Regions from separate parts of the Bradyrhizobium sp. UFLA05-125 genome, predicted to be linked through region 1. Evidence: riboswitches for the same ligand, from Rfam matches in the RefSeq annotation. Region 1 holds a riboswitch; each other region holds the start of a gene.
What was found. Region 1 has a riboswitch for cobalamin ahead of SO156_RS16600 (DUF1636 family protein). Riboswitches for the same ligand answer to the same signal wherever they lie in the genome.
Positions count from the first base shown of each region.

Region 2: another riboswitch for cobalamin. It lies ahead of SO156_RS38590 (TonB-dependent receptor plug domain-containing protein); the one in region 1 lies ahead of SO156_RS16600 (DUF1636 family protein).
Region 3: another riboswitch for cobalamin. It lies ahead of metE (5-methyltetrahydropteroyltriglutamate--homocysteine S-methyltransferase); the one in region 1 lies ahead of SO156_RS16600 (DUF1636 family protein).

Region 1 covers NZ_JBANBJ010000015.1:109,004-119,036, reverse strand. Annotated here, with positions in the region: gene SO156_RS16640 (LacI family DNA-binding transcriptional regulator) at 1-777, shown strand, start outside; gene bluB (5,6-dimethylbenzimidazole synthase) at 888-1,520, opposite strand; gene SO156_RS16630 (adenosylcobinamide-GDP ribazoletransferase) at 1,520-2,299, opposite strand; gene cobU (bifunctional adenosylcobinamide kinase/adenosylcobinamide-phosphate guanylyltransferase) at 2,304-2,807, opposite strand; gene cbiB (adenosylcobinamide-phosphate synthase CbiB) at 2,933-3,874, shown strand; gene cobD (threonine-phosphate decarboxylase CobD) at 3,883-4,848, shown strand; gene SO156_RS16610 (cobyric acid synthase) at 4,852-6,300, opposite strand; gene cobO (cob(I)yrinic acid a,c-diamide adenosyltransferase) at 6,308-6,943, opposite strand; cobalamin riboswitch at 6,984-7,203, shown strand; gene SO156_RS16600 (DUF1636 family protein) at 7,298-7,672, shown strand; gene cobW (cobalamin biosynthesis protein CobW) at 7,669-8,703, shown strand; gene cobN (cobaltochelatase subunit CobN) at 8,718-10,033, shown strand, end outside.
Region 2 covers NZ_JBANBJ010000079.1:8,035-18,067, reverse strand. Annotated here, with positions in the region: gene SO156_RS38625 (substrate-binding domain-containing protein) at 1-559, opposite strand, end outside; gene SO156_RS38620 (aldehyde dehydrogenase family protein) at 673-2,157, shown strand; gene SO156_RS38615 (DUF779 domain-containing protein) at 2,204-2,584, opposite strand; gene adh (aldehyde dehydrogenase) at 2,655-4,175, opposite strand; gene SO156_RS38605 (hypothetical protein) at 4,560-4,793, shown strand; gene SO156_RS38600 (substrate-binding domain-containing protein) at 4,936-5,742, shown strand; gene SO156_RS38595 (hypothetical protein) at 5,903-6,166, shown strand; cobalamin riboswitch at 6,264-6,467, shown strand; gene SO156_RS38590 (TonB-dependent receptor plug domain-containing protein) at 6,454-7,848, shown strand; gene SO156_RS38585 (DUF6925 family protein) at 7,875-8,885, shown strand; gene SO156_RS38580 (hypothetical protein) at 8,926-9,507, shown strand; gene SO156_RS38575 (DUF1488 family protein) at 9,504-9,800, shown strand; gene SO156_RS38570 (CbtB domain-containing protein) at 9,797-9,985, shown strand; gene SO156_RS38565 (CbtA family protein) at 9,996-10,033, shown strand, end outside.
Region 3 covers NZ_JBANBJ010000027.1:76,732-86,764, forward strand. Annotated here, with positions in the region: gene SO156_RS23330 (hypothetical protein) at 254-442, opposite strand; gene SO156_RS23335 (TauD/TfdA dioxygenase family protein) at 474-1,397, opposite strand; cobalamin riboswitch at 1,999-2,222, shown strand; gene metE (5-methyltetrahydropteroyltriglutamate--homocysteine S-methyltransferase) at 2,329-4,662, shown strand; gene SO156_RS23345 (hypothetical protein) at 4,947-5,243, opposite strand; gene SO156_RS23350 (avidin/streptavidin family protein) at 5,617-6,123, shown strand; gene SO156_RS23355 (M16 family metallopeptidase) at 6,494-7,867, opposite strand; gene SO156_RS23360 (M16 family metallopeptidase) at 7,864-9,156, opposite strand.

The DNA of each region.
Region 1 (10,033 bases):
CAGCGCACGGCTGAATGGCTCGCCAGCCAGCGCGGATTCATCGATATCCTGCACGTCGACGTGTTCGATCCGGACGTGCTGGCCCGCACCCTGGAAGAACTGTCGCCGGCCTATCACGGTGTCGCCGTCATCGCGCTCGATCATCCGCGCGTGCGCGCAGCGATCGACGATCTGGCAGCCCGCGGCGTCGCCGTCGTCACGCTGGTCTCGGATGCGCTGAGCGCGCGTCGCCTGCATTATGTCGGCATCGACAATCCGGCTGCGGGTCGCACGGCTGCAACTCTGATGGGACGTTTCCTCTCGGGACGCAAAGGCGGCGTGGCCGTCATCGCAGGCTCGCTGTCGCTGCGCGATCACTCCGAGAGACAATTCGGCTTCCACCAGATTCTAACGAGCGAATATCCGGATCTGGTCGCGCTGCCGGTGCTGGAGGGGCGCGATGACAGCGAGCGGACGCGCGTGCTGACGGCGGAGCTCTTGTCGCGACGATCCGATCTGCTCGGCATCTATTCCTGTGGCGCAGGCAATCGGGGCATCGCCGAGGTGCTGGAAGCCTCTGGCCGCGCCCGCGACGTCGTTTGGATCGCCCACGAGCTCACCCAGCACACGCAGCGCTTTCTGGTGCGCGGCACCATCGACGCGATCATCAACCAGGATCCGGGCCACGAGGCGCGCTCCGCCGCGCGCGTCCTGCTAGCGCATTGCTCGGGCGAGCCCATCAGCGCCGATCAGGAGCGCATCCGCATCGATATCTTCCTGCGGGATAATCTGCCGTGACCTAAAGCGCGATGAAATTGGGATGAACCGTCATCGCGCTTTAGGTTGTTGTTTGCTCATGATCTTTTCGGAAAACCGCTGCGCACTTTTCCGGATCATGCTTTAGCGCCTCAGCGTCGGATGGTGACGTCAGTCGACGGCCGCCGGTGCTCCCAGTCGGCCCGCTCGAGCTCGGGACGATCGAGTTCGGCCTCGGGGTAGCCGATGCAGAGATAGCCGATGAATTTCCAGGTCTCCGGGACCTCGAGAATCTCGCGCACGCGGGCGGGATTGAGGATCGATACCCAGCCGATCCCGATGCCGTCCGCGCGCGCGGCGAGCCAGGCCGAGACGATCGCCGCGACGACCGAATAGTCGAGTGTCTCCGGCATCGTCGCGCGCCCAAGGCCGTGTCCGGTCTCGCAGGCTTTTTCTGAAAACACCGCCAGATGCCCCGGCGCCTCTTCGAGGCCGGCGAGCTTGAGCGTGGCATAGCGTGCGGCGCGCTCGCCGGAATAGGCTTGGAGCGCATCGGCATTGCAGGTCTTGAAGTCGTCGATGACAGCGCGACGCCGCGCCGGATCCTCGACGATGACAAAGCGCCAGGGCTGGCTGAGACCGACCGATGGCGAGAGACAAGCGATGTCGATCAGCCGCTCCAGCGTGCCCTCGGGCAGCGGATCTCTGCGGAAGCGCCGTACGTCGCGGCGCCAGACGAAGAGCTCGCGCAACTGCCGGCGGAAATCGTCGTCGAAGGAGACCATCAGGAGGCCGCGTGAAACAGCGAGGCGGCCATCAGCAGGATGGCGGTCTCGGCGACTTGCTCGTAAGCACCGAGTATATCACCGGTCTGCCCGCCGAGCTGCCTGATCGCGAGCCAAGCGGTCAGCAGGCCGAGAAAGGCGAGCAGGATCACGGCAAGGATCGCCTTGCCCGGCCCGAAGCCGATCGCGAGCACGATGGCACCAAGGCCGAGCGCGATGGCGGCGTTCGGTCCGGCCGGCCGGCCGGCGCCGGCGGACAATCCATCGTTGCGCGCCGGCGGCACCAGCGCCATGAACAGCGGCAGGCCCGCGCGCGCGGCGACATGCGCGAGCAGGAGCGCGATCAGGACCGAGCGCGGCGCGGCAATGGCCGCGAGCGCGCTCCAGCGCAGCGTCAGCGAGATGATGAGCGCGCACACGCCAAAACTGCCGATGCGGCTGTCGCGCATGATCTCGAGCTTTCGCGCGCGCGTGGAACCGCCGAGGCCGTCGGCGGCGTCGGCGAGGCCATCCTCGTGCAATGCGCCGGTGACGACGATCATACTTGCAAGCGCCAGCATTGCGGCCGGCGCCGCTGTTACCCCGATCGCGTAAGCGCTTCCGTACACGGCAGCACCGAGGAGAGCGACCCAAACTCCTGCGACCGGCAGTGTCCAGCCCGCGCGCGCAATGTCACCATCTCCGACCGGCGTCGACGGGCCGAGCGGCAGGATGGTGGCGAGCGACAGGCCGATCCGCAAATCCTTGACGATGGTGGCGAGTTGCTTGAGGAGGGTCATGGCCTCACTTGACCTTCATTGGCAGGCCCGAAACCACGAACTCGACCTCGTCGGCGACTTCGGCGACGGCCTGGTTCAAAAGGCCGGCGGCGTCGCGAAAACGGCGCGCCAGCGCATTGTCCGGCACGATACCGAGGCCGACCTCGTTGGTCACGAGGATCACCGGACTCCGTTGCCTGCGAAGTGCGGCGGCGAGCAGCGCCGTTTCGTTGGACCAGTCGCGTTCGGCATGGAGCAAGTTGGAGAGCCACAGCGTCAGGCAGTCGACCAGCCGCGCGCCGCCGCCGTCGGTCGCATCGAGCGCCGCCACGAGATCGAGTGGCGTCTCGCGCTCGATCCACTCATCGCCGCGGCGGGCGCGGTGGCGGGCGATCCGCTCCGCCATCTCCACATCCAGCGCCTCCGCGGTCGCGATGTAGACGGGCCGGCCGGAAAAGCTCCGGGCGCGCGCCTCGGCCCGCCGGCTTTTCCCGGACCTCGCGCCTCCCGTGATCAGGACAACCGCCATGAAACCTCCGTTCTGACCCGCACTAATCACCAATCGGGCGCAAAGACAAAGCCGAAATCGGCGGGCAGGGGCTTGCGCTGTGCCCCAATTCTTGCGCATCAGGACGGGTGAGAAGGAGATCTGACGTGGGCTTTGCCGGCGCGATGGCGGTTGCGATGACGGTGGATGCCATCTGGGGATGGCCCGCCGCATTGTTTGCGCGCATCGGCCATCCCGTGACCTGGATCGGCAGGCTGATCGCTCTGCTCGATCGCAACTGGAACAGACCGGCGGATGCGCCGGCAACGCGGCGCATGGCCGGCGTTGCCGCCGCACTGCTGGTGATCACGCTGTGCGCCGGCATCGGTTGGCTGGTGCAAAGCTGGCTCGTTTCCGAATGGGGCCGCGCCGTTCTGCTCGGCATTTTGGCCTGGCCGCTGGTTGCCCTGCGCTCGCTCCACGATCACGTCGCCGCCGTCGCGCAGCCATTGCAGTCGGGCGACATCGACGCGGCGCGGCTTGCGGTCGCGCAAATCGTCGGCCGCGATCCCGCGTCTCTGGACGAAGCGGGGATATCGCGTGCGGCGCTGGAGAGCCTTGCGGAGAACGCCTCCGACGGCATCGTGGCGCCGGTGTTTTGGGGCGCGCTGCTCGGCCTGCCCGGCATCTTTGGCTACAAGGCGATCAACACGCTGGATTCCATGATCGGCCATCGCTCCGAGCGCCACCTCTGGTTCGGCTGGGCGGCCGCGCGCATCGACGACGTCGCCAATTTCATCCCGGCGCGGCTGACGGGCCTGTTGTTCGCGCTGGTGACCGCGAAACCCTCAACGGCCTTGTCCTGCATGTCGCGCGATGCGAACCGTCATCGCTCGCCCAATGCCGGCTGGCCGGAAGCGGCAATGGCGGGCGCGCTTGGCGTGCGCCTGAGCGGCCCACGCAGCTATCATGGCACCCTGACCGACGAGCCCTGGCTGAACGCGGGCGCGCGCGATCCGCTTGGCGCTGATGTCCGCTTGGGCATGAAGCTCTATATTCGCGCGATGCTGCTGCTTGGCGGCTTGCTCGCAGCATTGGCATTGGTCTGAGGGCGGCGATGCGCGAGCATGGTGGCAATCTCGACTCCGCGATGCAACGGTTCGGCGGCCGCATCGAGGACTGGATCGATCTGTCGACCGGCATCAACCGGCAGCCTTATCCCGTGGGCGAGATTGAGCAGCGCGCATGGAGTGCGCTGCCGTCGCGGTCCGAGATCGAAGCGCTGCAGGAAGCGGCGCGGCAGGCGTATGCGACGAGGGCGCCGCTGCTCGCCATGGCCGGCGCGCAGGCCGCGATCCAGTGCCTGCCGGCTTTGTCGCGCAGGGGCCGGGCATGCATTCTCGCGCCGACCTACAACGAATACGCTGCAGTGCTTTCTTCCGCCGGCTGGGACGTTGCCGAGGTGTCCAATCTCGACGCGCTCGCGGGCGCCGATCTCGCCGTCGTCGTCAATCCCAACAATCCCGATGGTCGGCACCATGAGCGAGCTGACCTCCTCGCACTGCTGCCGCGCGTTGGCCACCTCGTGATCGACGAAAGCTTTGCCGATGCGCTGCCCGAACTCTCGCTCGCGCCTGAAGCGGGGCAGGGCGGTCTTCTGATCCTGCGCTCGTTCGGCAAGTTCTATGGGCTGGCCGGCTTGCGGCTCGGCTTCGTGCTCGGCGCGGAAGGAGACATTGCAGCGCTCTCGGCGATGGCAGGGCCGTGGCCGGTTTCGGGTGCCGCGATAGCCGTCGGTCGGCGCGCGTTGCTGGATCGCGAATGGGCCAAGGCGACGACATCGCGGCTCGAACGCGACTGCGTACGGCTCGATACGGCGGCGACGGCGCAAGGATGGCGGCTGATCGGTGGCACGCCGCTGTTCCGGCTCTACGATGCAGGTGATGCGCTTGCTGCACAGGACAAGCTCGCGCGCAGCAAGATCTGGTCGCGCGTCTTCAGCGCGCGGCCGGGCTGGCTGCGCCTCGGGCTGCCGGGCGATGAGGCGGAATGGTCGCGCCTTGAATCGGCGCTCGCGGGCTGACGCTCAGTGCGCCAGCGCGAGCAGGCCTTCGACGTCGAGATGCGCCTCGATGTGATCGGCGAGCGCGTCGAGCGCGCTCTCCACCCGGGCGTGATAGGGCTGATCGGCCGAGGGAATGTCGAGCTGCGCGAGGAACGCCATGCGGAAACCGTCCGACGTGAACAGGCCGTGCAGATAGCTGCCGTGCACGCGCCCATCGCCGGAGATCGCGCCTTCCGGCGCGCCGTCGAGCATTGCGAAGGGACGCGCGCGATCCAGCCCTTCGGTGCGGCCGATGTGAATTTCGTAGGCGTCGATGGGCTCGCTGGTTCCGGCATGGCGCGCGGTGACGCGCGTGAGCGTCTTTTGCGGCGACATCACCGTCGTAACATCGAGAAGGCCAAGACCTGCCGTCTCTCCGGCTGGGCCCTCGATGCCTTCGGGATCATCCACGCTGTGACCGAGCATCTGATAGCCGCCACAGACACCCAGCACATGGCCGCCACGGCGGTGATGCGCGAGGAGATCGATGTCCCAGCCTTGCGCGCGCAAGAAGGCGAGGTCGCCGCGCGTTGATTTCGAGCCGGGAATGATGACGAGCCGCGCGTCTCCGGGAATCGCCTCGCCCGGGCGGACCATCACGAGGTCAACGTTGGGCTCGACCTTGAGCGGATCGAGATCGTCGAAATTGGCGATCCGCGATAGCGCCAGAAACGCGATCTTGCTTTTGCCGGGCTTCCGCGCCTCGCCCAATCCCAGTGCATCCTCGGCCGGCAACTCGCCGGCGCGCGCGAACCAGGGCAGCACGCCAAAACCGCGCCAGGATGTCCTGTCCTGGATCAGGCGGTAGCCGTCATCGAACAGCGTGGGATCGCCGCGAAACTTGTTGATGATGAACCCCTGGATCATCGCGGCATCGTCAGGATCGATTACGGCCTTGATGCCGACGAGTTGCGCGATGACGCCGCCGCGGTCGATGTCGCCGATCAGCACGACGGGCACATCGGCTTTCCGCGCAAAGCCCATATTGGCGATGTCGGCCTTGCGCAGATTGACCTCGGCCGGGCTGCCGGCGCCTTCGACCAGCACGAGATCGGTGCGCGCCTTCAGCCGTTCGAAGCTTTCGAGCACGGCGCCCATCAGCGAAGGCTTCATCGCGGCGTAGTCGCGGGCGCGTGCGGTCGCGATGCGCTTGCCCTGCACGATGATTTGCGCTCCGACATCGGTCTCGGGCTTGAGCAGCACCGGATTCATGTCGGTGTGCGGCTCGACGCCGGCGGCGAGCGCCTGGAGCGCCTGCGCACGGCCGATCTCGCCGCCGTCGACGGTGACGGCCGCATTGTTCGACATGTTCTGCGGCTTGAACGGGAGCACGCGCAGGCCGCGGCGCTTTGCGGCACGCGCAAGGCCCGCGACGACGAGCGACTTGCCCACGTCCGAGCCCGCTCCCTGGATCATCAATGCGCGCGCCATCGAAGTCTCAGAACTCGACGCCCGCTTGCGCCTTGATGCCGGAGCGGAACGGATGTTTCACCAGCGTCATCTCGGTGACGAGATCGGCGATCTCGATCAGCTCGTCCTTGGCGTTGCGCCCGGTGAGGACGACATGCGTCAGCGGTGGCTTCTGCGTTTTCAGGAAATCGACGACCTCGGCGATATCGAGATAGTCGTAGCGCAGCGCGATGTTGATCTCGTCGAGCACGACCATGCGCAGGCGTTCGTCCGATATCAGCTCCTTCGCCTTATCCCAGCCGGCGCGCGCGGCGGCGATGTCGCGGGCGCGGTCCTGCGTCTCCCAGGTAAAGCCTTCGCCCATGGCGTGGAACTGGCAGAGATCGCCAAAATGCCCGGTGAGCAGCCGCCGCTCGCCGGTATCCCACGCGCCCTTGATGAACTGGACGACCGCGCAAGGGAAGCCATGTGCGACACAGCGAACGATCATTCCGAAAGCGGAGGAGGACTTGCCCTTGCCCGCGCCGGTATGGACGATGATCAGTCCCTTTTCGCCGCTCTTGGTCGCCATGATCTTGTCGCGGGCGACCTTGATTTTCGCCATTTTCGCAGCATGCCGGGCGTCCGTGTTGTCCACCGCTGGGGTATCCGGTTCAGGCGTCATCTGAAATGGTCCTTCGGCTTGACAAGTGGCGGCCATGGGCAAATGGTGGGCCAGCGTTGGTTCCTGTCCTACGACAGGCGAAGAGGGAATGCGATAGGGCTCGTATCGGCAAGATTCGTGTTCGAAAAGCAGCCGCCCCCGCGACCGTGACCGGAGAGATGCCCGAAGCCACTGATCCCATGGGGGATCGGGAAGGCGGGGATCGAAGGGAAAAAACCTGCTCCGCAAGCCGGGAGACCTGCCAGCGCGAATGTTTTTGGACCGGCGGACGGGGTGTTCCGCGACGGGGAAACGGACCCTCTCTCGAGCGGTTCGTGCGCCTCATCGCCTCCCGCAGATATCCTGGAAGGGGCGATGGCCGTTACACTTCACGTTTGCATCACCTGCCGCGCCGGGCAGACACTCGGCGAAGGCGAAACCACGCCCGGCGCACGGCTGCATGCCGCGATCCTCGACGCCGGCGTGCCCGAAGGCGTCAACCTGGTTCCCGTCGAATGCCTGTCGGCCTGTAGCCAGGGCTGCTCGGTAGCTCTCAGCGCGCCCGGTCGATGGTCCTATGTCTATGGCCGCCTGTCGGATGCCAATGCGAACGACGTGATCGCAGGCGCTTCGGCCTACGCCGCAGCGCCCGACGGCATCGTGCCATGGCGCAGCCGTCCCGAAATCTTCCGCAAGCAATCGCTTGCCCGCATTCCCCCCATCGCCGTCGTGCCGGAGGCCGCCGAATGAACACGCTCGCAAAAGTCCCGGTCACGGTCGTCACGGGTTTTCTGGGATCAGGCAAGACGACGCTGATCCAGCATCTGATCAGCAATGCCAACGGCAAGAAGCTCGCGGTGCTCGTCAACGAGTTCGGCAGTGAAGGTGTCGACGGCCAGATCCTGAGATCCTGTGCCGATGCCAATTGCCCAGAGGAAAACATCGTCGAGCTCGCCAATGGCTGCATCTGCTGCACCGTGGCCGACGATTTCATTCCAGCGATGGAACAACTGCTCGCGCGCCAGGTGAGGCCGGATCACATCCTGATCGAGACGTCGGGGCTGGCCTTGCCGAAGCCGCTGCTGAAGGCGTTCGACTGGCCGGAAATCCGCTCGCGGATCACGGTCGATGGCGTGATTGCGCTGGCCGACGCCGAGGCGGTCGCAGCCGGACGCTTCGCGCCGGACCCGGATGCGGTGGAAGCGCAGCGCGCGGCGGATGAGAATCTCGATCACGAGACGCCGCTGTCGGAGGTGTTCGAGGACCAGATCGCCTGCGCCGATATCGTGCTCCTGACCAAGGCCGACCTCGCAGGTGCGGCAGGCCTCGAAGCAGCCAAGGCGGCGATCGCAGCGGAGATGCCGCGTCCGGTGCCTATGCTCCCCGTGGTCGACGGCGCGGTCGATCTGCGCGTCATCCTCGGCCTTGAAGCGGCGGCCGAAGACGATCTCGCCGCGCGCCCATCGCATCACGACGGCGAGGACGAGCACGAGCACAACGATTTCAACTCCGTCGTGATCGATCTGCCTGAGGTCGTCGACGTCGAGGCGCTGATCGCCTCGGTGCAGCGGCTGGCGCGCGAGCAGAACGTGTTGCGTGCAAAAGGCTATATCGCGGTCAAGGGTAAGCCTATGCGGCTGTTGCTGCAATCGGTCGGCGAGCGGGTTCGGCACCAGTTCGATCAGCCCTGGGGCGCGTCTCCCCGGCAATCGAAGCTGGTCGTGATCGGCGAGCATGGCGATATCGACGAGGCGGCGATCAAGGCAGGGCTTGGCATTTAAGGACTCGGCATCTGATGCACGTCGTTTTCCGCGAGAGCCGTGGTCTGGAGGAGACCGCGACGCCAAGGGACATCGGGCAGGACCCGGCCGATCTCGTGGTGCTCTCGTTCTCGGATTCCGATCTCGCCGCGTTCGCTGCCGGCTGGCGGCGAGGGCGCGCTGGCCTGCCGTCGCTGCGGCTCGCCAATCTCGCCGAGCTGCGTCATCCGCTGTCGATCGACACTTATATCGAGCGGACGCTGTCGCAAGCGCGCGGCATTCTGGTGCGCCTGATCGGCGGCGAGTCCTATTGGGCCTATGGGCTCGCGGCCCTGCATCAACTGGCGAAAGACCGCGGAATCGCGCTTGCCGTGTTGCCGGCGGATGGTCGCGACGATGAACGGCTGGATGCGTTCTCGACGTTGCCGGTCTCGACGCTCAGACGGCTCAAGGTGCTCTGCGACAAGGGCGGACCGGTTGCCGCACAAGCCGCGATCGCGCAGCTTGGGCTGGCCTCGGGTCTCTATGCGGGGCCCGTCGTTGGTGAGATCGAGGTCCCCGAGATCGGTTTCTACGAGCCGGGGCGCGGTGTTGTCGGGGCATTGCCCGATCCTGACGGAAAACCTCGCGCGTTCGTGACCTTCTACCGCTCGTATCTTACGGCCGCGGACACGGCGCCGGTCGATGCGCTGATCGCAGCGCTGAGGCAGAAGGGATTTGATGCCCACGGCGTGTTCGTGACGTCGTTGAAGGCACCTGACGTCGCCCACTGGTTGCACGCGCAATTTGCGCAGCATCCGCCGGCGGCCATCGTCAATGCGACCGCGTTCTCCGCAGCTGGCGACGACGGCGCGACGCCGTTCGATGCTGCATCGTGTCCGGTCTTCCAGGTCGCACTCTCCACGGCACGGCGCGAGGACTGGGCCGAATCGCTCCGCGGGCTTTCGCCGGGCGATCTCGCGATGCACGTCGTGCTGCCGGAGGTCGACGGCCGCGTGTTCGCGGGGGTGGTGAGCTTCAAGTCGGCCGGCGAGCGCGATCCTGATTTGCAGTTTTCGCACCTTGCCCATCGGCCGGACGATGAGCGCATCGCTGCCGTCGTTGCGCGCGTGGCCGCCTGGCAGCGGCTCGCGGAAAAGCCGGCGGGGGAGAAGCGGCCGGCGATCGTGCTCTCCAACTATCCCGGTCGGCCGCACCAGATCGCCCATGCGGTCGGGCTCGACGCGCTCGCTTCCGTTGAAGCGCTGCTCAGTGATCTCGGTGAGGCCGGTTTCGACGTCGAGCCGCAGGGTGCGCTCGGCGATGTCTTGCCGAAACAGGAGTTGACGTGGAGCGTCGCCGACTATCGCGC
Region 2 (10,033 bases), on a different contig from region 1:
CGCGCGCCGCCTTGATGCCCTGCGCCCGCAAGGCGCCGTGCGGCAGGTGGAGGCCCGAGAGGTCGCAGGCGCCCTGCGCCAGCGAGACCAGCGAATGTTGGTTGCTGACATAGCGCAGGTCGACGCCGATGCCGGGCTCGCGGTCGAGGAATTCGCGAAGCTTCGCTACTGCAAAGCCGTGGCTGGCGTGAACGCGGATTACCGAGGGGCGCTGCTCGAGGAACGGCTTGATCTCGCTTGCAAGCTCCTGCGCGAGGTTATCGAGCTGCGGTCCGAGCCGCGCTTGCATGCGCTCGCCGGCCCATACCAACCGTTCGCCGAACGGCGTGAGCTTGGTGCCCTTGCCGCGCCGGGTCTCGACGAGAGGCGTGCCGAAGAACTCTGACCATTGCTCGATCAGATTCCAGACGTGCCGGTAGGAGAGATGCGCATCGTTGGCCGCGCTCGTTATCTTTCCGGTCTTCCTGATCTCGTTGAGGACACCGAGCATGATCACGGCGGTGCGCGGGCTTCCTTCGCGGCGAAACCGCCAGACGGCCTCGATCTCGATCTGAAGCATCGGCATTCCTTATGAAGTGCGCTTCATATGAGGCGCGTCTACTTGCACACGATATCATATTTACTGCGGCCAATACGCGCCTAGTCTGGCATACCAGAACAGGAGGAAATATGATGTCTGTTGCATATGACTTTGCGCACTCGGCGGCCAGCGAGTTCATGTCCCGGCCACAGCATCTATTGATCGACGGCCGCCGCATCCCCGCCAGCTCCGGGCGCACCTTCAAGTCTCTCAACCCTGCGACCGGGCAGGTCATTGCTACCATCGCCGAGGGCAACGAGGCCGACGTCGAGCATGCGGTGGCGGCTGCGCGGCGCGCGTTCGAAGGTCCGTGGCGCACGATGCGCGCCTCCGAGCGTGGCCATATCCTGTTGCGTTGGGCAGACATACTGAAGCAGCACGCCGACGAGATCGTCGAGCTCGAGTCGATCGATGCCGGCAAGCCGATCGCGGCAACGCTGCGCCAGGATTTTCCGGCCGCCGTCGACACGCTGATCTACTATGCCGGCTGGGCCGACAAGATCGCCGGCGACGTGGTCCCCGTACGTGATGACGCCTTGACCTATACGGTGCGCGAGCCGGTCGGCGTCGTCGCGGCGATTGTCCCGTGGAATTTCCCGCTGATGATCGGCATGTGGAAGCTCGCGCCCGCGCTCGCCTGTGGCTGTACGGTGGTGATGAAGCCGGCCGAGCTGACTTCGCTGTCGGCACTGCGCATTGCCGAGCTCGCCCTCGAAGCCGGCCTGCCGGCGGGCGTCTTCAACGTCGTCACCGGTCCGGGCCGCGTCGTCGGTGATGCGCTGGTCAATCATCCCGATGTCGACAAGGTCACCTTCACCGGCTCGCCGGGCGTGGGGCGCGGAATCATGAAAGGCGCGGCCAGCAACTTCAAGCGCGTCTCCCTCGAACTCGGCGGCAAGTCGGCCAACGTCATCTTCGACGACGCTGATCTCGAAGCCGCATCGAAGGCGGCCGCTTCCGGCATCTTCTTCAACGCGGGCCAGGTTTGCTCGGCTGGCTCCCGCGTGCTGGTGCAGGAGGGCGCTTATGACGAGGTGGTGGATCGGCTCGCGGCGCGCGCGAAATCGCTGCGTGTGGGCGATCCCCTCGATCGCAAGACGACGCTCGGCCCCGTGATCTCCGAAAAGCAGATGAAGTCGATCCTCGACTATGTCGATATCGGACAGAAGGAGGGCGCAACACTCGTCACAGGCGGCGAGCGGGTCGGTGACCGCGGCTATTTCATCAGCCCCGCCGTGTTCGCAAATGTCGAGCACGAGATGCGGATCTCGCAAGAGGAGATCTTCGGTCCCGTGGTCAGCGTCATCAAGTTCAAGGACGAGGCCGACGCGCTGCGGATCGCCAACGGTACTGCTTACAGCCTTGCCGCCGGCGTCTGGAGCCGCGACATCGGCAAGCTCCGGCGTTTTGCCAGGAAGGCGAGGGCAGGCACCGTCTGGATGAACACGTATGGCTACACCGACGTGCGCCTGCCCTGGGGCGGCGAGCGCGACTCCGGCCTCGGCCGCGAGCACGGCACTGCCGCGCTCGACAATTTTACCGAGCCCAAGGCGGTCTGGATGAACCTCGCCGTCTGACGGAGACGGATTGCGTGCCGGCGGCCGGAGCATCCCGTAAGGAAGCTCAGGCCGCCCGGGCCGGTGGGCCTGCGGCTTCGAGTTCGGCGACCTCTTCGTCGGTGAAGACGCGACTACGGGTCAAAAATCTCACGCCCTCGGGCGCTTCGACCGAAAATCCGGATCCGCGTCCGGGAACGACGTCGATGATGAGCTGGGTATGTTGCCAGTACTCGAACTGCGCGGCGCCAATGTAGAAGTCACATCCGGCGATATTGCCGAGCAGCACGTCCTGCGGTCCGACCCGGAAATCGCCGACCGGATAGCACATCGGTGCCGAGCCATCGCAGCATCCGCCGGATTGATGAAACATCAACGCGCCGTGCTGGCCCTTGAGGCGTTCGATGATCTCGACGGCCTTTGGCGTGATCTCAACCCGGTTGACCATGATGTGTGCATCCCATGAAAAGGGGCGCAGGTGCGGTTGGGCCGCACCTGCGCCATCAGGCGGCGAACGATCAGAAGAAGCCGAGCGCCTTGGTCGAGTAGCTGACCAGGACATTCTTGGTCTGTTGGTAGTGATCCAGCATCATCTTGTGGGTCTCGCGCCCGATGCCGGACTGCTTGTAGCCGCCGAATGCCGCATGCGCGGGATAGGCGTGGTAGCAATTGGTCCAGACACGGCCGGCCTGGATCGCGCGGCCAAACCGGTAGGCGCGGTTGCCGTTGCGGGTCCAGACACCGGCGCCGAGCCCGTACAGGGTGTCGTTGGCGATTGCGAGTGCGTCTTCCTCGTTCTTGAACGTCGTGACGGATACGACCGGCCCAAAAATCTCTTCCTGGAAGACACGCATCTTGTTGTTGCCGGCGAAGATGGTCGGCTCGACGTAGTAGCCTTCGGCGAGCTCGCCTTCCAGCTTGGCCCGATTGCCGCCAGTCAGCACTTTTGCGCCTTCCTGCTTGCCGATGTCGAGATAGGAGAGAATCTTCTCGAGCTGGTCGTTCGAGGCTTGCGCGCCAATCATGGTGCTGGGGTCGAGCGGATGGCCCTGCTTGATCTTTTGGGTGCGCGCGACCGCTTTTTCCATGAACTTGTCGTAGATCGATTCCTGCACCAGCACGCGGCTCGGACAAGTGCAGACCTCGCCCTGATTGAGCGCGAACATGGCAAAGCCTTCCAGTGCCTTGTCCAGGAAGTCGTCATCGGTCTCGGCGACGTCGGCGAAGAAGATGTTCGGCGACTTGCCGCCGAGCTCCAGCGTTACAGGGATGAGGTTGTCGGAGGCGTACTGCATGATCATGCGCCCCGTCGTCGTCTCGCCCGTGAAGGCAATCTTGGCGATCCGTTTGTTCTGCGCGAGCGGCTTGCCGGCCTCGATGCCGAAACCGTTGACGACGTTGACAACGCCGGGCGGCAGGATGTCCGCGATCAGCTCCATTACGGCGAGGATGCCGAGCGGCGTCTGTTCGGCTGGTTTGAGTACCACGCAATTGCCCGCGGCCAGCGCTGGCGCCAGCTTCCAGGTCGCCATCAGGATCGGGAAGTTCCAGGGAATGATCTGGCCGACGACGCCGAGCGGCTCGTGGTAATGATAGGCGACTGTGTCGTGGTCGATTTCGGAGATGCCGCCTTCCTGGGCACGTACCACGCTGGCGAAATAGCGCCAGTGGTCGACGACGAGCGGCATGTCGGCATGGGTCGTCTCACGGATCGGCTTGCCGTTGTCGAGCGTCTCGACGAGGGCGAGCAAGTCAAGATTGGATTCGAGCTTGTCGGCGATCTTGTTCAGGAGCCGGGATCGCTCTTGTACCGACGTCTTGCCCCAAGCGTCCTTGGCCTTGTGCGCAGCGTCGAGCGCAAGCTCGATGTCAGCGGCGGTGGAGCGGGGCACCGCACAGAGCTTCTTGCCGGTGATGGGGCTCGGGTTGTCGAAATACTTGCCTTCGACCGGGGCCACCCATTTGCCGCCGATGAAATTGTCATAGCGTTCGCGGATAAGGAGTTGTTTCGAGATTTGGTCGAGCGCTTGCTGGAACATGCATTTCCTCCGTGGGATTGACGAATTTTTGTACTTGTCGTCTGCGGTCCCGCGCCTGGTTGACCGTGTGCGCCGATCGCGGCGGGGCAGCACGGCGCAACAGGTTGGCTAGGAGCGCAGCAGGCTCCAGCAGCGAGTGGGGATTCAGCTATCCCGGCGAAACCATCAGGAAGTCTGCGCTCAACACAGACATTCGTCAACGTTATATCCGTACGTATATCTCGGAAGATTAGGACCTAAGTAGTAGGCGATCTCGCCGGAGCGCGGCCATTTCGTCGCTGTGGCTGTCGTTCTTTTTGTTCCTCCCTGTCCGCCTTGCTGCTCGCGATATATGGCAGTAAATATAGCGAGAGGCCGAGGGCCGAAATGAAAGAGGATCTGACCATGTCCCGTCACGTTGTGCCGGCGGTTGAGGAGAATCGCAGCGTGGAAGCTCCGCGCAGGTGCTTGAGTTGCAACGGGATCATCGCCGGCCTCGCCGAGCAGGATCTCGGCAACGGCCTCAACATCAAGCTGGGTCTCGTATCCGACGAGTGCGCTCTCATTTGCAACGGGTGCACCGCAAAATTGATCGAGATGCAGCCAGCGAGTGGAACGCCCGTCACGCGGCTCAGGTAGTGTCGGTTGCACGTAGCGAATGCGTGATCCCGATGAGCTTGGCCAAGAGCGACACCGGATACACGAAATCCATCTTGTTGAACCAAAAGGCTCGTACGGCGGATTTTACGAACGATTGCTGTAGAGCATAGGCCCAAGTTTCATGAGACGACCACTCTCCATCATCTCCGCATTTCTCCTTGTGATCAGCGCTTCGGCTGTCCGCGCCGAGCCCGCACGTGTCTACGCGGCGGGAAGCCTGACGGTGTCGGTGAAACAGGCGATCAAGGCGGCCGGCCTGGACGCCTCGCAAGTCGCCGAACCCGTCTTCGGTCCGGCCGGCGGCTTGCGCGAGCGCATTGAGAAAGGCGAGGCAGCGGACCTTTATCTCTCGGCCAACACGGAGCATCCCCGTACGCTCGCTGTGCAGCGGCCGCAGACGCTGGTGATCCCGTTCGCACGCAATAATCTCTGCCTGTTCAGCCGGGAAGCGATCGGTCTGACTGAGGCGAACGCGCTGGAGACGATGCTGGATCCCAAGATACGTCTGGCGACGTCGACGCCTGTCGTTGACCCCGGCGGGGACTATGCTTTCGCGGTGTTCAAGCGTGCGGAGAAAATCCGAGCCGGCGCCGAAGCTGCGCTCAGCCAGAAGGCGCTGAAGCTGGTCGGCGGCCCTGCCGCAATCAAACCGATCGAAGGTCAAACGGCAGCTGCCAGCGTCTTTCTCGCCGACAAGGCGGACGTGCTGCTCGTCTATTGCAGCGGCCAGCAGCAGACCTTGCGCGAGGTTCCGGGATTGAAGGTGTCGCGGTTGCCGCCCGAGATCGACGTCGTTGCGACCTATGGGCTCGCCTTGCTCACGGACAACCCGGACGCTGCGCGACTTGCGCTGTTCCTGTTGTCGGACAAGGGGCAGGACATTCTTGCCGAAAACGGCCTTGTGAAGATCGCCCAATCCGAGCGGTGACGCCGCGAGGTTAGCGCTGCCGATTCCGGCGATAACGCATTCGTTCAAATTGTCTGTTATTTGCTGACCCGCGGCCAACCCTGCCCACAAATGCCGCGCCGTCTTAAACCCGGCCTTTGGAACCCTCGCGCATGCTCCCCCGAAAGGGTGGGGCACCAACATGTCTGTTCTCAAGGAGATCGTCGCCGCGATTGCGGGAGTCTATGCGCTCCTGTTCGCCTGCGACGCATTGTTCGGCATCAACGAGACGCGTTTCGACGACGCTTATTATAGCCGCGACTTCTACGCGCCGCGGCCGAAAGAGTTTAGCTTCGCAAGCGATACGCCGCCCGCGGTCCGCGTCAGCGACGCCTTCGCGCAGTTCTCGCCGGGTGAAGCAAGGCCGACCAAACGCTACTCGTCGCTGACGACCATCATCCGCTAAGCGAGTGCGCCGGAGGGAGTGAGCCGAATCGCGTGTGGATTGCCACACCTGCTTCTTCGGCCGCACCTCGAACCGATTGACTCCGACTTTAACAAACCCCTAACATCGTCACTGACGGTTCTCCTTTCGGAGATCAAAAGGGAACGTGGTGCGGGATGTCCCCAACGCCACGGCTGCCCCCGCAACTGTAAGCGGCGAATCTTTCGTCACATGCCACTGGGAAATCTCGGTCCCGGGAAGGCGACGTAGAGGTAACGACCCGCGAGCCGCCGCGCGCGACCGCCTCGATCGAGACCGGGTCGTTCAACACCTTCAACCAGACCGTGGGCCTCAGCGGCTCGCAGGACAATTTCAACTACGCGTTCAACGTCGCCCATTTTCATGCGGGTGACGTTCCCGTGACGCCGCTCCAGTTGCTGCCGCCGGGTCAGAAGGCGAACGGCAACAACTACGACAACATGAGCTATTCGACCAAGCTCGGGCTAGACATCAACGACAGCTGGTCGGTGAACTCGGTCGTCCGCTATACCGAGGCGACGTTGCTGTTCACCGGCGATAGCGGCTTTCCGAGCACGCCGAACGCCACCCTGAGCACGCATGGGGTACGGCAGCTCTTCAATCGCGACGAAGCCGTCTGGTCGTTGTTCGATGGCCGTATCAAGAACTATTTCGCCGTCAATTATGCCAATAACCGCAGCTCCGACATTGGTCTCGGCGATCCGCTGTGGACCGTCACGACGGGCGAACGCATCAAATACGACTGGCATGCCGTCGCCGAGATCGCGCGTGGCAACAACCTGATCGTCGGCGCCGAGCAGCAGACCGATCGCATCGATGCGACCGGCTTCTCCGCCCAGAACGACAACAAGGCCGGCTTCGTCGAGTTGCAGTCGCAATTTGCCGACCGGGTCTTCGTCGTTGCCAACATGCGCAACGACTTCAACGACCAGTTCGGCGAGCATGCGACCTATCGCATCGCGCCAGCCGTGATCATTCCGGTGACCGAGACGAAGCTGAAGGGGAGCTATGGAACCGGCTTCAAGGCGCCGACGCTCAGCGAGCTCTACCAGAATTTCCCGGATTTCTTCTTCTTCGGCAATCCCAATTTGAAACCAGAGCAGAGCCAAGGCTATGACGCGGGTTTCGAGCAGCCGCTGTTTGGCGATTGCGTGCGGTTCGGCTCGACCTATTTCCACAACGGCATCACCAACCTCATCACGAGCAATGACACCTTCACGTCCTATACGAACGTGGGACTCGCGACGACGGAAGGCACCGAGAATTTCGTCACCGCGAAGATCACGGATCGCGTGAGCGTGCGCGCCGACGACACCTTCACCCGCACCGTCGATGCGAGCACGGGATTGCAGCTCCTTCGCAGGCCAAAGGAGAAGTGGAGCGCAACCGCGATCTGGCTGCCGATCGACCCCCTCACGCTGTCGGTAACCGTGCTTCATGTCAGCGATTGGCTCGATATCACGCGGGACACGGGGGCGCAGATCGTGGCGCCCGGCTACACCATCGTGAATCTGCGGGGCGACTATGCGATCAGCGATCAAGTCAAGGTGTTTGCGCGGGTCGATAATCTCTTCAACCGGCACTACCAGAACCCGACCGGCTTTCTGGCACCCGGTCTCGGTGTGTTCGGCGGCATACGCATTGCAAGTTACGACGTCAGATAGCAGGGACAGTGGACGAGAACGTTCCGATGACGATGGCTTTCGATATCATGAACGTCTTGGCAAGACAGCTTGGCAACGTCGAGACCGGCTGGAGCGTAGGAACGTTCGGGGCAATTGCCGAGTTCACGCGCGACGCCGGCGAACCCGCCGATCTGCAACAGACCAGTGAGGGGATCGGCGTCGTCACGGACAAGGGCGGAGTGCGGATCGTGCCTCGTCCAAATCTCCGTCTGATTGCATCGGAGTCGCCGACGACCGAAAGCTGGAGCCATCGTGTGGCGGTTTGCCTGCCGCGGGAATCCTGCGCCATGGGTGAGCGCACGACGCTGACGGAAATTGGTCCGGATGAGGATGCGCTGCGCAGCCGGGATCGCGGGGACGTGCTGTTCGATCTTGGCCTTGGCTGCTTGCAGATCGATGCCTGCATCCGGGTCGGCGATCCCGACGTGATCGCGGCGCTGCGGAGCCGTGCCGGGACGCCAGTGTTCGCGCCCGGGAACGACGTCATGCGGATTATCCTGGCGGCCAATCCGCACCGCGTGTTCGTCAGCCGGATCGGGCGGGCCGAAGTATTTCAGCCGATCCCGCCGCCGAGCGGGAGAAGCCCGGACGGCCCGCACACCCATGTTCTGCCGAAGTTGTTGGCGCATGGCCGCACCCATTCGGCCACCGAGCCGTTGCCCGATGGCTGGGTTCCCTGCACCCATCTTTATCCGGCGCATGCGCTCCGCGACCCGCTCGGCCGCAAGCATGCGTTCCGGGCGGACCATCACTTGGCTTTCCAAGCCTTGCTCGAGCGCCATGGCGTGCCAGAGCTTGTGGCGCTCAAGCGCGAGGTCAACGAGGCCGTCGCGGCCGGACGGGGCCCGGACACGCCGGCGCTCAGACGCGATCGTTTCGCCCGCTCCACGATCCGGGTCGCCCTGCGGCAATTGTCGGCAGCCGGGCCGCCATCGCAGATACTCGTCGAATGGCTTGCGGCCTACGACGGGCTCGATCCGACAGACCCCGAAGATCCGATGGAAGCCCTTCACTGACCCGATAAATCGATTAGAATCCCCAGCAAGGAGATCACCGATGGCCCTCAACGTCCTGCCGCCTCACACCGACCGTGTCCGTCTTGATCCGGTCGAGCCGCGCTATGCCGCGATCTTTTGTTTCGCGCTGCTGACCGTGTCATGCGCACTTGCAAGCTTCGCGCTCGCCTGCGCCACGCCGTTTGCGGCGTTTGCAGTCGTTGCTGCGGCCGTGCTGCCGCTGCGTCCGGCGCTGCTCGTCGTCACCGGGGCCTGGCTCGTCAATCAGACGATCGGCTTCAGCGTGCACCACTATCCCGTCGACGCCGGCACGATCGCCTGGGGCTTTGTGATCGGCGCGGCCGCGCTGACCGCGACCGCAGCATCCGCTACCGTGATCCGTTCGCTGCCGCCAAATCGCGCGCCGCTGGCGTTGGCCGCGGCCCTGATCGGCGCCTACGGTGCCTATGAGCTCGTGCTGTTCGCCGCGACGCCGTTCCTGGGTGGGGCAGGGGCTTTCACGACCGCCATCGTGGCCCGCATCGGCGCTTCCAACGCGCTCTGGCTGGTCGGTCTCGTTGCCGCCTGCGAAATCGTCCGCCTGCTCGATCCGTTCGGGCGGGGACGGGCGATGTCGGCTTGAACGACGATGTCCATTGGCGCGCCGACATCGCATCCGTGATCTTTTCGGTCAGGGACCACGGTGCCATTTGCGCCGTGCACCGCGGCGCGTTTCGGACCCTGCTCGGCGCGGACCCGTCACCGGCGGAGTGCCTCGGCTATTTCGAACGATTTGAAGATGCATTCAGGTCGGCAGCGAGCGCCAAGGTCGTGCAAAAACGCATTCCGGCCGGCAGAAACCTGCATCTAACCAGTCGCGACATCGCGCGGAAGCTGCTAGAAGGCGGTCAAATCAGAGGTGGAGCACAGCCATGAGCCAGTCACACGCACAGGTCACGCACTTCCCGGTCGCTGCCGCGCAGGCCGGGCGGCTGACCCAGGCCCTGATGGCGATGGTGCTCGGCCTCTTCATCGTCGGTGTCGTCGGTTTCTCCCATATCGACGTCGTCCACAACGCCGCGCACGATGTCCGGCATTCGAACGCATTTCCCTGCCACTGACCGGGGTGGCATGAGCACGTTTCGCTCGATCGTCTTTTCGTCGGTCAT
Region 3 (10,033 bases), on a different contig from region 1:
TTCGGCTCCTCAACGCTTGAAGCCGTCGCCGCGATCAATCGTTAATCGTTTCGCCTGAGATCTCGCGCGCCGCACGATGGATAAAGAGCTAATTTAGGGCGTGGGTTCGTCTACCGACAAAGACACGCGCAAAGCCCGTCTCGACACCGTCGCCACGAGGTCAAAAAGACTGGAGCGGACCAACTGCTGGACGGGTATAACGACCGCGCTCGCCCACGCTTCTCAAGGTCAGAGCGATTGCCGGGCGGCACTTTCAAAGCGGCAAGCCGCCATTGCTGATGGGAACGACGGCATCTTGCGACAAAGCCGATATGGCCTCATAAGAACCGGCGCTGCTTTTGATTTGAAAGCGCGCGCCGCTCGAAGACATCGTTGAAATGCCATATCGGAGCAAGCCGAATGCTGCATGCAGCAAATTGGCGAACAAAGGTAGGGTGTGCATCGACCGGATCGCGGCCAACCTTGTGAAGGCGCTAGGCAACCTTCGGTTCCTTGGCTGCCTTGATGCGTGTTACGCTGCTCTCACCATCGATGCTGACGGGTACTTCACCGGCGACGGTGGCGCGACGAACGAGGCGATGCTGGTCGCCGTAATCGTTCACCGCGTAATGCTGCGTAGCCCGATTGTCCCAGATCGCTATATCGCCTTCCCTCCAGCTCCAGCGGACGGTATTTTCGAGAGCCGTGATATGAGACTGAAAGACATCAAACAGCTTCTGGCCGTCGTATTTTGGGATACCAACGAAATTTTGTACCAGAGCGCCGAGCACCAGCGTGCGTTCGCCGGTCTCGGGGTGCACGCGCACCACAGGATGGTCAGTCTGATAGATCGTTCTAGTAAAGACTTCGTCCAAGTGTTTTTTGTCGAGCTCGCTGACACGGTCCAGTATAGCGTAGTCAAAGGAGTTGCTGTGAACGGCCCAAAGCTTGTCTGCAAGCCGCTGCAACGGCGGTGCTAGGTCGAGGTAGGCCGCAACGGTGTTCGACCAGACTGTATCGCCACCGAAGGCTGGTATTACAACGCCTCTTAGCACCGCAATCTTGGGGTAGGCATCGACGAAGGTTCCATCGGTGTGCCACAAGTCGGCCCGGCTACCGGCGCGGGCAGAATCAAGCTCGATGATCGACGTCGTTCCCTTTATGGCACCGAGCGTTGGATGAGGCGCCAGACTTCCAAAACGAAGTGCAAAGCGCTCCTGCTCGGCATCGTCGAGATGACCCTGGTCGCGGAAGAAAATAACCTTGTGCTCCAGCAGCAGCTCATTGATCGCGGCGATCGTCTGGTCTGGCAAGTCTCCCGACAGCTTGACGTTTCGGATCTCTGCGCCGATGCGCGCTGCGCGTTTGACGATGTCGGAACGAGGAATGATGCTATCCGACGATACGGCTGCATCCATGGTGACACTCTCCAATTTGCAGGTTGTCCGCCAGACCAAGCTATTCAACTGCGACAGGAGTCGACGAACGCTAAATTGCGGACCGCATAGCGGAAATCCGCCACAATGCGTGACAACAGCGACGAGCTCTTCTTGCGCTCTTGAGGCGACCTCGTAAAATTGACCGGGTCTGTCAGTTCGATCAATTCCTAGTATTGGTAGTTGACCGATCCAAAATGCCTTGCACTTCGCTGGGACATTGATGCAGATGTTGCAGTTCGGCGCCGACGAACAAGAAAGGCGTCAGCGTTGGAGTCGACAACGCCCCTCCTCAAGGTCTTGTTGGCCGAGATCAATTTTGATTCCTTCGTATGTTCGATCGATTGTGGCGATCTTGACGGCGGCGGAGGTCGGCGCCATGAAGGTATATGACGCACTTTACGGCGCAATCGCTCCTGTTAGGCCCGAGCTCGTCGAGCAGATCCTGCCGCGTGGAGCTTTGCACGACGATTGCTCCGGACAGATGCGAAGGGCTCGATACTTTCTTCATTTAGACAGACCCGCCCGGCCAGATGCCGCAGCAAAGGTAATCCGCAGAGGTTGACGTTACCCCTCTTGTGCAGATAATCGAAGTTGTCGAGGTTCTCCAGATCTCTCTTGATCTGGAGCTAAGAGGGAAGCCGGTGCGTCCTCGATCCGTTCAGGATTGAATCAATGCCGGCGCTGCCCCCGCAACTGTAAGCGGCGAGCCGCATCCACACGTGTCACTGAAGCAGGCGCTTCGGGAAGGCCGGATGCAGGCGATGACTCGCGAGCCAGGAGACCTGCCCCGACAACATAATCGACCACGGGCGGGGTGTCCGGTGGTACGCCAAGCAGCAGGGCGCTTTCGCGGCCCTCCTGCCTGCGTCTCCGCCATAGCCTTTGCTCCAGCCACAATGGGGTTAAAGCTATGTCTCTTCCCTCACTTCCTGTTGCAACCCTCGGCATGCCGCGTATCGGGCCACGCCGCGAACTCAAACTGGCGCTCGAAGGCTACTGGGAAGGCAAGATCAGCGACCGGCAGCTTCTTGAAGCTGCGGCCGGTCTTCGTGTCGCTAACTGGGCACGGCAGAATTCGCTTGGCGTTACCGTCATCCCATCGAATGACTTCTCACTCTATGACCAGGTTCTCGACACGAGCGCCATGGTTGGCGCGATTCCTAAAGCGCACGGCTGGGAGGGCGGTCCGGTCTCGCTGAAGACCTATTTCGCCATGGCACGGGGCTCGCAAGACCAGGAGCCCGACGCGAGCTACGGTCAAGCCCGTCATGGCCATGGCGCCGCTGCGCAGGAAATGACCAAGTGGTTCGATACCAATTACCACTACATGGTGCCCGAATTCCATAAAGGTCAGACCTTCAGGCTTTCCTCCCGCAAGCCGATCGAGGAATACGAGGAGGCGAAAGCCCTTGGCTATCAAACACGGCCTGTCCTGATCGGACCAGTCACCTTCCTTAAGCTTGGCAAGAGCGCCGACTTGGCGTTTGATCCAATTTCGCTGCTCGATAGCCTCGTTCCGGTCTATGTCGAGGTCCTCCAAGAACTGGCGAAACGTGGAGCCGAGTGGGTCCAGCTTGACGAGCCCTGCTTGGTGCTCGATCTGGACGAGACCACACGAAGCGCGCTGCAGCGTGTCTATCGGCGTTTCGCCAAGGAGGTGCCCGGCATCAAGATCATGCTTGCCACTTATTTCGGTGCAGTTGGCGACAATCTAGCGACTGCTCTGGGGCTGCCAGTCGCCGGATTGCACGTCGATCTTGTCCGCGCTCCCCAACAATTGAGCCAGATTGAACTCGGCGCCCGCACGGACCTCGTGATTTCGCTCGGTATCATCGATGGCCGCAACGTGTGGCGTTCCGATCTGTCGGCACTCGTGGAGCGGTTCAAGCCCGTCATTGCAACGTTCGGCAAGGATCGCGTGCAGCTGGCGCCTTCCTGCTCACTCCTGCATGTCCCAATTGATCTTGAGCTAGAGACCGATCTCGATTCTGACGTAAAGAGCTGGCTTGCCTTCTCGGTTCAGAAGATTGGCGAGCTCGCGACCTTGGCAAAAGCGCTCGCGCTCGACGGAAAGGTCGTTGCCGCCGCGTTTGCCGAATCGGACTTTGCGGCGACGGCCCGCCGAGCTTCGCCAAAGATCCATGACACGGCCGTTGCCCAGCGTACGGCGACGATTGACGCGGTTATGCGCCGCCGCAATAGCGCTTTTGAGAGCCGTGCCGAGGTTCAGCGCAAGCGTTTCGGCCTGCCGCTTTTCCCCACGACCACGATCGGGTCGTTCCCGCAGACGGCAGAAGTCCGCACTGCTCGCGCCGCACGTGCCAAGGGAAAGTTAACAGACGCGCAATATGAGCAATTCCTGAAGGATGAAACGGCTCGCGCCGTCCGATGGCAGGAAGACATCGGGCTCGACGTGCTCGTACACGGCGAGTTCGAGCGCAACGATATGGTCCAGTATTTCGCTGAGCAGCTCTCCGGGTTCCTATTTACTAAGCACGGCTGGGTGCAATCTTATGGCTCCCGTTACGTTCGCCCTCCGATCTTATTCGGCGATGTCTCCCGGCCGAAGGCGATGACCGTCGGATGGTGGAGCTACGCGCAATCGCTGACCAGGAAGCCTATGAAGGCCATGCTTACGGGGCCGGTGACGATCCTGACTTGGTCGTTCGTCCGTGACGACATTCCACGCAGCGAGGCCTGCCGTCAGATCGCGCTCGCGATCCGGGACGAGGTCGCCGACCTCGAAAAGGCGGGCGCGACCATGATCCAAATCGATGAGGCAGCGCTACGCGAAGGTTTGCCGCTCCGTCGATCCGACTGGAAGGCCTATCTCGACTGGGCCGTGGAGAGCTTCCGCATCTGCTCCTCTGGTGTTGCCGACGCAACGCAGATCCATACCCATATGTGCTATTCGGAGTTCAATGCCATCATTGATGGAATCGCCGCGATGGACGCTGATGTCATCTCGATCGAAACCTCCCGTTCTAAGATGGAACTGCTCGATGCATTCACAGCCTTCAAATACCCGAACGACATCGGCCCCGGCGTCTATGACATCCACTCGCCGCGCGTGCCCGAAGCCACTGAGATGAAGGATCTCATCGCGCTGGCCCGCCAACGGCTGTCGGACTCACAGCTCTGGATCAATCCGGATTGCGGTCTGAAGACTCGTCAATGGGAGGAAGTCCGTCCGGCGCTCATCAACATGGTTGCAGCGGCCCGCGAACTACGCAAGGCCGGCTGACGCGAGCGTGATCTTGCGCCCGCAACAGCTGCTGCAGCAGCTTCTCCGGTGGATTTACGGCCGTCCAATCGACCGAATAGAGCGCGACACACTCGCGCTCAAGCGCCGAACGCGCCTCGTTCACCATCGTCCGGGTTGCTCGCAGCGGATGATCACGTTGCCCTCGCCTAGCTCTTACTGTCTCGACGGGTAAGGCTGAATACTTCCATGGACATCGGCGAAGGCGGGCCTTTTCTTGCTAGGCGCTCAATTGAGGTTAGTGGCCACTCGGCTAGCATAAACAATCAAAGATCAGATTGTATATTCACTAAAACGTCGCCTGCCACGATTTCGGGGTCTCCAAGCTCAAGGTCATGCAGGCTCGCTTGAACAAACTCCAACACGTTGTGATTGGCTGCAATGGCGCTTTCGCGATCCTCGAAGATCATAACAGCGACACAGATACCTTCGCCTGCATCCAACACGTAGTACGATCTGAAACCATGCGCTTCCCTTAGGATCTGACCGATGCCGCTTTTGGCGCGGCGAGCAGCATCCGCAACCGAACGAACTTTGAGGTACTTGCGAATGACCATGTACATCGAAGCGCCTCGACTTTCAGTTCCACCTCACGCATCAAAGCCCATCGAGCCGCGCTTGGACGAGCTCCCACTCCCGCTGTGGCCACAACGCCCGCCCAAAGGGCCTGCGCTAGGGATTGTTAGTGGGCGACTGAGAGTGAGCCGACCCGCCTCGTTGCCGTACATTATGGCCCAGAGCTGCAGACAGCCCAACCAAAGCCGGCCGGTCACGCGTCAGCCGCTCGCAACCACCATTCTGCCTCACAGAACTAAAGTTCAGACGTTGATCACAATTCAACCTGCTAGCGCTATCACAATCTATTACCCGTTTAAATTGCCTAGGTAAAGTTTTATAATTGAGCCGCTCCGCTAATGGAGCGATATGGAGTCGGAAATGTCTCAAGCAAAGTGGAAATTGACGAACTGGATGGGCGCGGCCTGCCTAGGCCTGTTCCTGGCCACGCCTGCAGCGGCGCAGCCGATCTGGACCTGGACCAACCAATACGGCTCGACTCTGGCGGTTGACAATTATAATGCCAACACAGGTGCGATTTCCGGCACTTACACCAACAATGCGAGCAATAGCTGCGATGAAGGTGCCCCTCAGGCGATGACGGGCTGGCTTGCGCGGTCTAATAGTGGCACGGCGATCAGCTTTTCGGTGAATTTTGCAGGCTGCGGGTCGACAACCGTATGGACGGGACAGCTGAACACTGCATCGGGATTTCAGGGGCTCTGGCTACTTTCACTCGCCGAACCGGTGATCTGGAATGGCATCAGCGCCGGCGCGGACACTTTCACCTTCGCAAGCGGCGACAAATCGAAATTGCTGTCCGCCGTCGGAGAGGCGGCCAAGAGCGGTTCAGGCGAGAAGCTCTCGAATACAAAGAATCACAAATAACCTGATCTGCCACGTGGCGAAGGAAGGAATGCCACAACCCTGATCTTTCCCGCCCTCCTCTGCGCCGACGCTCGCTCTGGCTCAACCACACATTTGGTATGGATCTCGAGATCGAAGTCTTGCCGGGCCTGAATGCCTGAACTGTTTAGGCTCGGCTTGATTCATTGGAGATACGCGCCGACTGAGCGTATCGTAGATCCAATGTGCGAACACCTAACTAGACCACCAGACCAGGCGGAGAGCTTGGTCTTCCTTCGGAACCTGCTGCCCGAAACCAACATAGTCGCAGGTCGCCTCTTTAGCGATGGACCAGGCGCCATTGCCTGCGTGGCGAGTTCGATTTTTGCAGCGCGACTAGCCATAAGGCAGTTCAATCCGGGTTCGTCGGGGGGGCGGCAACCGGCTGCGCCGCGGCTTGCGGGGCGCGGCCGACCGCGACGGTCAACAAGCCCTGCCTCCAGAGTCGCTTTGCGGCTTGCCTCGCGTCCTCCAGTGTCACGGCATCGACGATGGCATTGTGCTTCTCGATATAATTGATCGGCAGCTTGTCCTGCTGATATTGCAGCAGCGCCTGAGCGAGCTTGGAGGAGGTGTCGAGCGCCAGCATCTGTGAGCCCTTGAGGTAGGACTTCGCCTCGTCGAGCTCCTTCTGCGTCGGTCCCTCCTCGGCGATGCGGCGCACCTCCTTCTCGATCGCATCGATGGTGTCGCTGGCGCGGTCGGCGCGCGTACCGGTGCTCCCGATGAAGACGGCCGAGTGCTCCATCCACAATAGCGATTCAGACACCGAATAGGCGAGTCCGCGCTTCTCGCGCACCTCGCGATAGAGCCGGGAGGACAGTCCGGCGTCGCCCAAGATGTGGTTGACGACGTAGGCGGCCATGAAGTGCGGATCGCTGCGCTTCACCCCCGGCCCTCCGAAGAAGATCACCGTCTGTGGCACATCGAGCGGCACGAAAGCGCGCTGCGGTGGCGAGGCTGGCTCGACGTCGGGGACCGGCGTGAGGTTCGCCTTGGCCGGCAGGCTGCCAAAGGTCTTGTCGAGCAGCTTGCCGAGCGTGTCCGGATCGACATCGCCGACGACAGCGACCTTCAGCGTGTCCTTAGCCATCACGCGGCCGGCATAGTCCTTCAGGTCGGCAACCGTTATCGTGGGCACGCTGTCCAGCGTGCCGCTGGCCTGACGTCCGTAAGGATGGTCACCGAAGGCGATCTCCAGAAACTTGCGGCTGGCGAGTGCCGTCGGATTTGTGGTGCGCTCGCGCAGCCCGGAGATGACTTGTGATCGGATACGCTCGACGTCGGCAGTGTCGAAATGCGGCGAGGTCAACGCCATCCGTAACAGGTCGAACGCTTCTTCCTTGTTATCGCGCAGCGTCCGCAGGGTGCCGTGGAAGGTGTCGCGGCTGGCGTTGAAAGAGAGCTCGATGGCTCGGCGCTCGAGCCGCTCGTGGAAGGTCTTGGAGTCGAGTTCGCCGGAGCCTTCGTCGAGGAGGGCGCCGACGAGGTTGGCGACGCCCGGCTTGTCCTTGGGATCCTGCGATGCGCCGCCGGCAAAGGAACACTCAATCGCGATCAGCGGTACGGTCGCATCCTGCACGAACCAGGCTTCGATGCCGCCGGGCGAGACCAAATGCTCAATCTTGGCAGCGGCATACGACGGCGCCGGCGCCGCGAGCGAGATTACGAGCCCGCCTGCAAGGGAGAGCGCAGCGCGTCGTGTGCAAAGAAAGGAATGGGTCACGAACGCTTCTCCTCGCGCTTCGCCGTGGTGGTGTCCTTGATCAGATAGCCGGTGACGGAACGCTTCTTTTCGAGCCATTTTTGTGCGGCGGCGCGCACCTGTTCAGCGGTCACGGCGCGGATGCGATCGGGCCAGCTGCGGATGTCCTCGATGGACAGGCCCGTGGTCAACCCGCCACCATACCATTGCGCGAGCACCGCCTGATCGTCCTGGGCGTAGATCACTCTCGCGATGAGCCCGCTCTTAACTCGTTCGAGATCCTCGGCAGCAATCGGGTTCCGCGCGATGTCGGCGATAATGTTGTCGATGACCTGCTCGACCTCCGCGAAGCTGACACCCTGCTTGGGCGAGGCCGAAATTGAGAACTGGCTCGGGTCGAGCGAGGTCGTTGAATAGCTGGCACTGGCCGAGACTGCGAGCGGCTTGTCAACGACCAGCGCGCGGTAAAGATAGGAGTTGTTGCCGCCGCCCATCAATTGCGCGAGCACCTCGAGTGCCGCGCTCTCGCCGGGCGCCGCGGTCGCGGCTGAGGGCACGAGATAGATGCGGTGCACGCTCGGCTGCTCGACGCGCGGATCGGACAGCGTGACGGTGCGCGGGCCGACGGGCTCCGGCTCCTGGGGACGGATGCGTTGTGAAGGAATCGCGGGCCGTGCCGGGATCGAGCCGAAATTGTGCTCGACCAACTGGCGGACGTCGGCGGCTTCGACGTCGCCAGCGATCACCAGAATCGCATTGTTCGGTGCATAAAAGCGGCGATAGAAGGCGAGCGCGTCCTCGCGATCCAACTTTTCGATCTCTTGTCGCCAACCGATGATCGGCCGTCCATAGGGGTGATTGAGGTAGAGCGCTCCCTCCATCTGCTCGTAAAGCCGCGCATCGGGGCTGTTGGCAACCCGCATGTTGTGCTCTTCGAGCACGACGTCACGCTCGGCTCGCACGTTCTCGTCCTTCAAAACCAGGCCGGTCATCCGGTCGGCCTCGAGGTCCATCATGGTCGACAGTTGTTCGCGCGGGACGTGCTGAAAATAGGCAGTGAAATCGGTGGACGTGAAGGCGTTTTGGTTTCCACCAACGCGATGCACGATCTGCAAAAGATCACCGATCGCGTGCTCCTCCGTGCCTTTGAACATGAGATGTTCGAGAAAATGGGCAAGTCCGGATTTGCCCGGCGCCTCATCTGCGGAGCCCACTTTGTACCAGATCATCTGCGTCACCACCGGTGCGCGATGGTCCGGGATCACGACCACTTGCAGGCCGTTACCAAGTGCAAAGCTGGTGAGTGGCATGGAGCTCGCAAGACTCTCGTCTGATACGCCAATTATTACGAAGGCGCAGGTCAGGACCCGCGCTAGGAGGCAAATGACGGACCTAGATGAGGACGTCGGAAGCCTTGACAGCAGTCGGAGTAGAGCTTTCGTAACGAAAGCCCGATCGCGCCGTCGATGGGGCGCGGCATTGTTTGCAAAATGGTTCGTCAACTGCTGGATCGGCACGGCTTTTTGCGAGCTCCATTGCGATTGGTTCTGGACGAGGAATGTGGTCATGATCGAAGTCATCTGTCGGATGCTCTATCCTTTTGGCTAACCAATCGACAGATCGCCTTGCTGCAGGGGATATCGTCGGTCAGGCGCGTCGCTGACGAAACCCAAAGCATTAGTCGTGCCAAAGGAGAAACCCTTTGAACTACAACGTAGCCCCCTAAGCAGCCTGTCAGACTCTTCACATATCGTCATACATCGGACACGGTGCGCGCGTTGGAACAGGTGCGGCTATCGAGAGACTCCTTCTTGCGAAGCACAGTTGGACCCGCCCGGCGCGTTGCTGGCACTGCCCATACGTGTCCTCCGAAATGACATGAGCAAGTGCATGGGTGGTCGCGATCAGCGCCAGTTCTAGAACTTGTGCAAGGTCCCCGCACCCATGCCGCTGTTCGGCTCGTGGTCAGCTCAGCGATTAAGGCTGCAGAAAGCTGTGATCGGAGTTTCGGTTAAACTTGCGCGAGCGTAGAAATGGCAGCTGTCGCGCGAGTGCAGAACGATCTGAGCTTGCAGTAGAGACATCGTTGCGCGATTTGCAGTTGCCGCAGCTGACCGTGAGCGAATGCCATCTTCGTCAATAACGTATTTAGGATGTGGCGGAGCGTAATGGCGGAACTATCGGCCA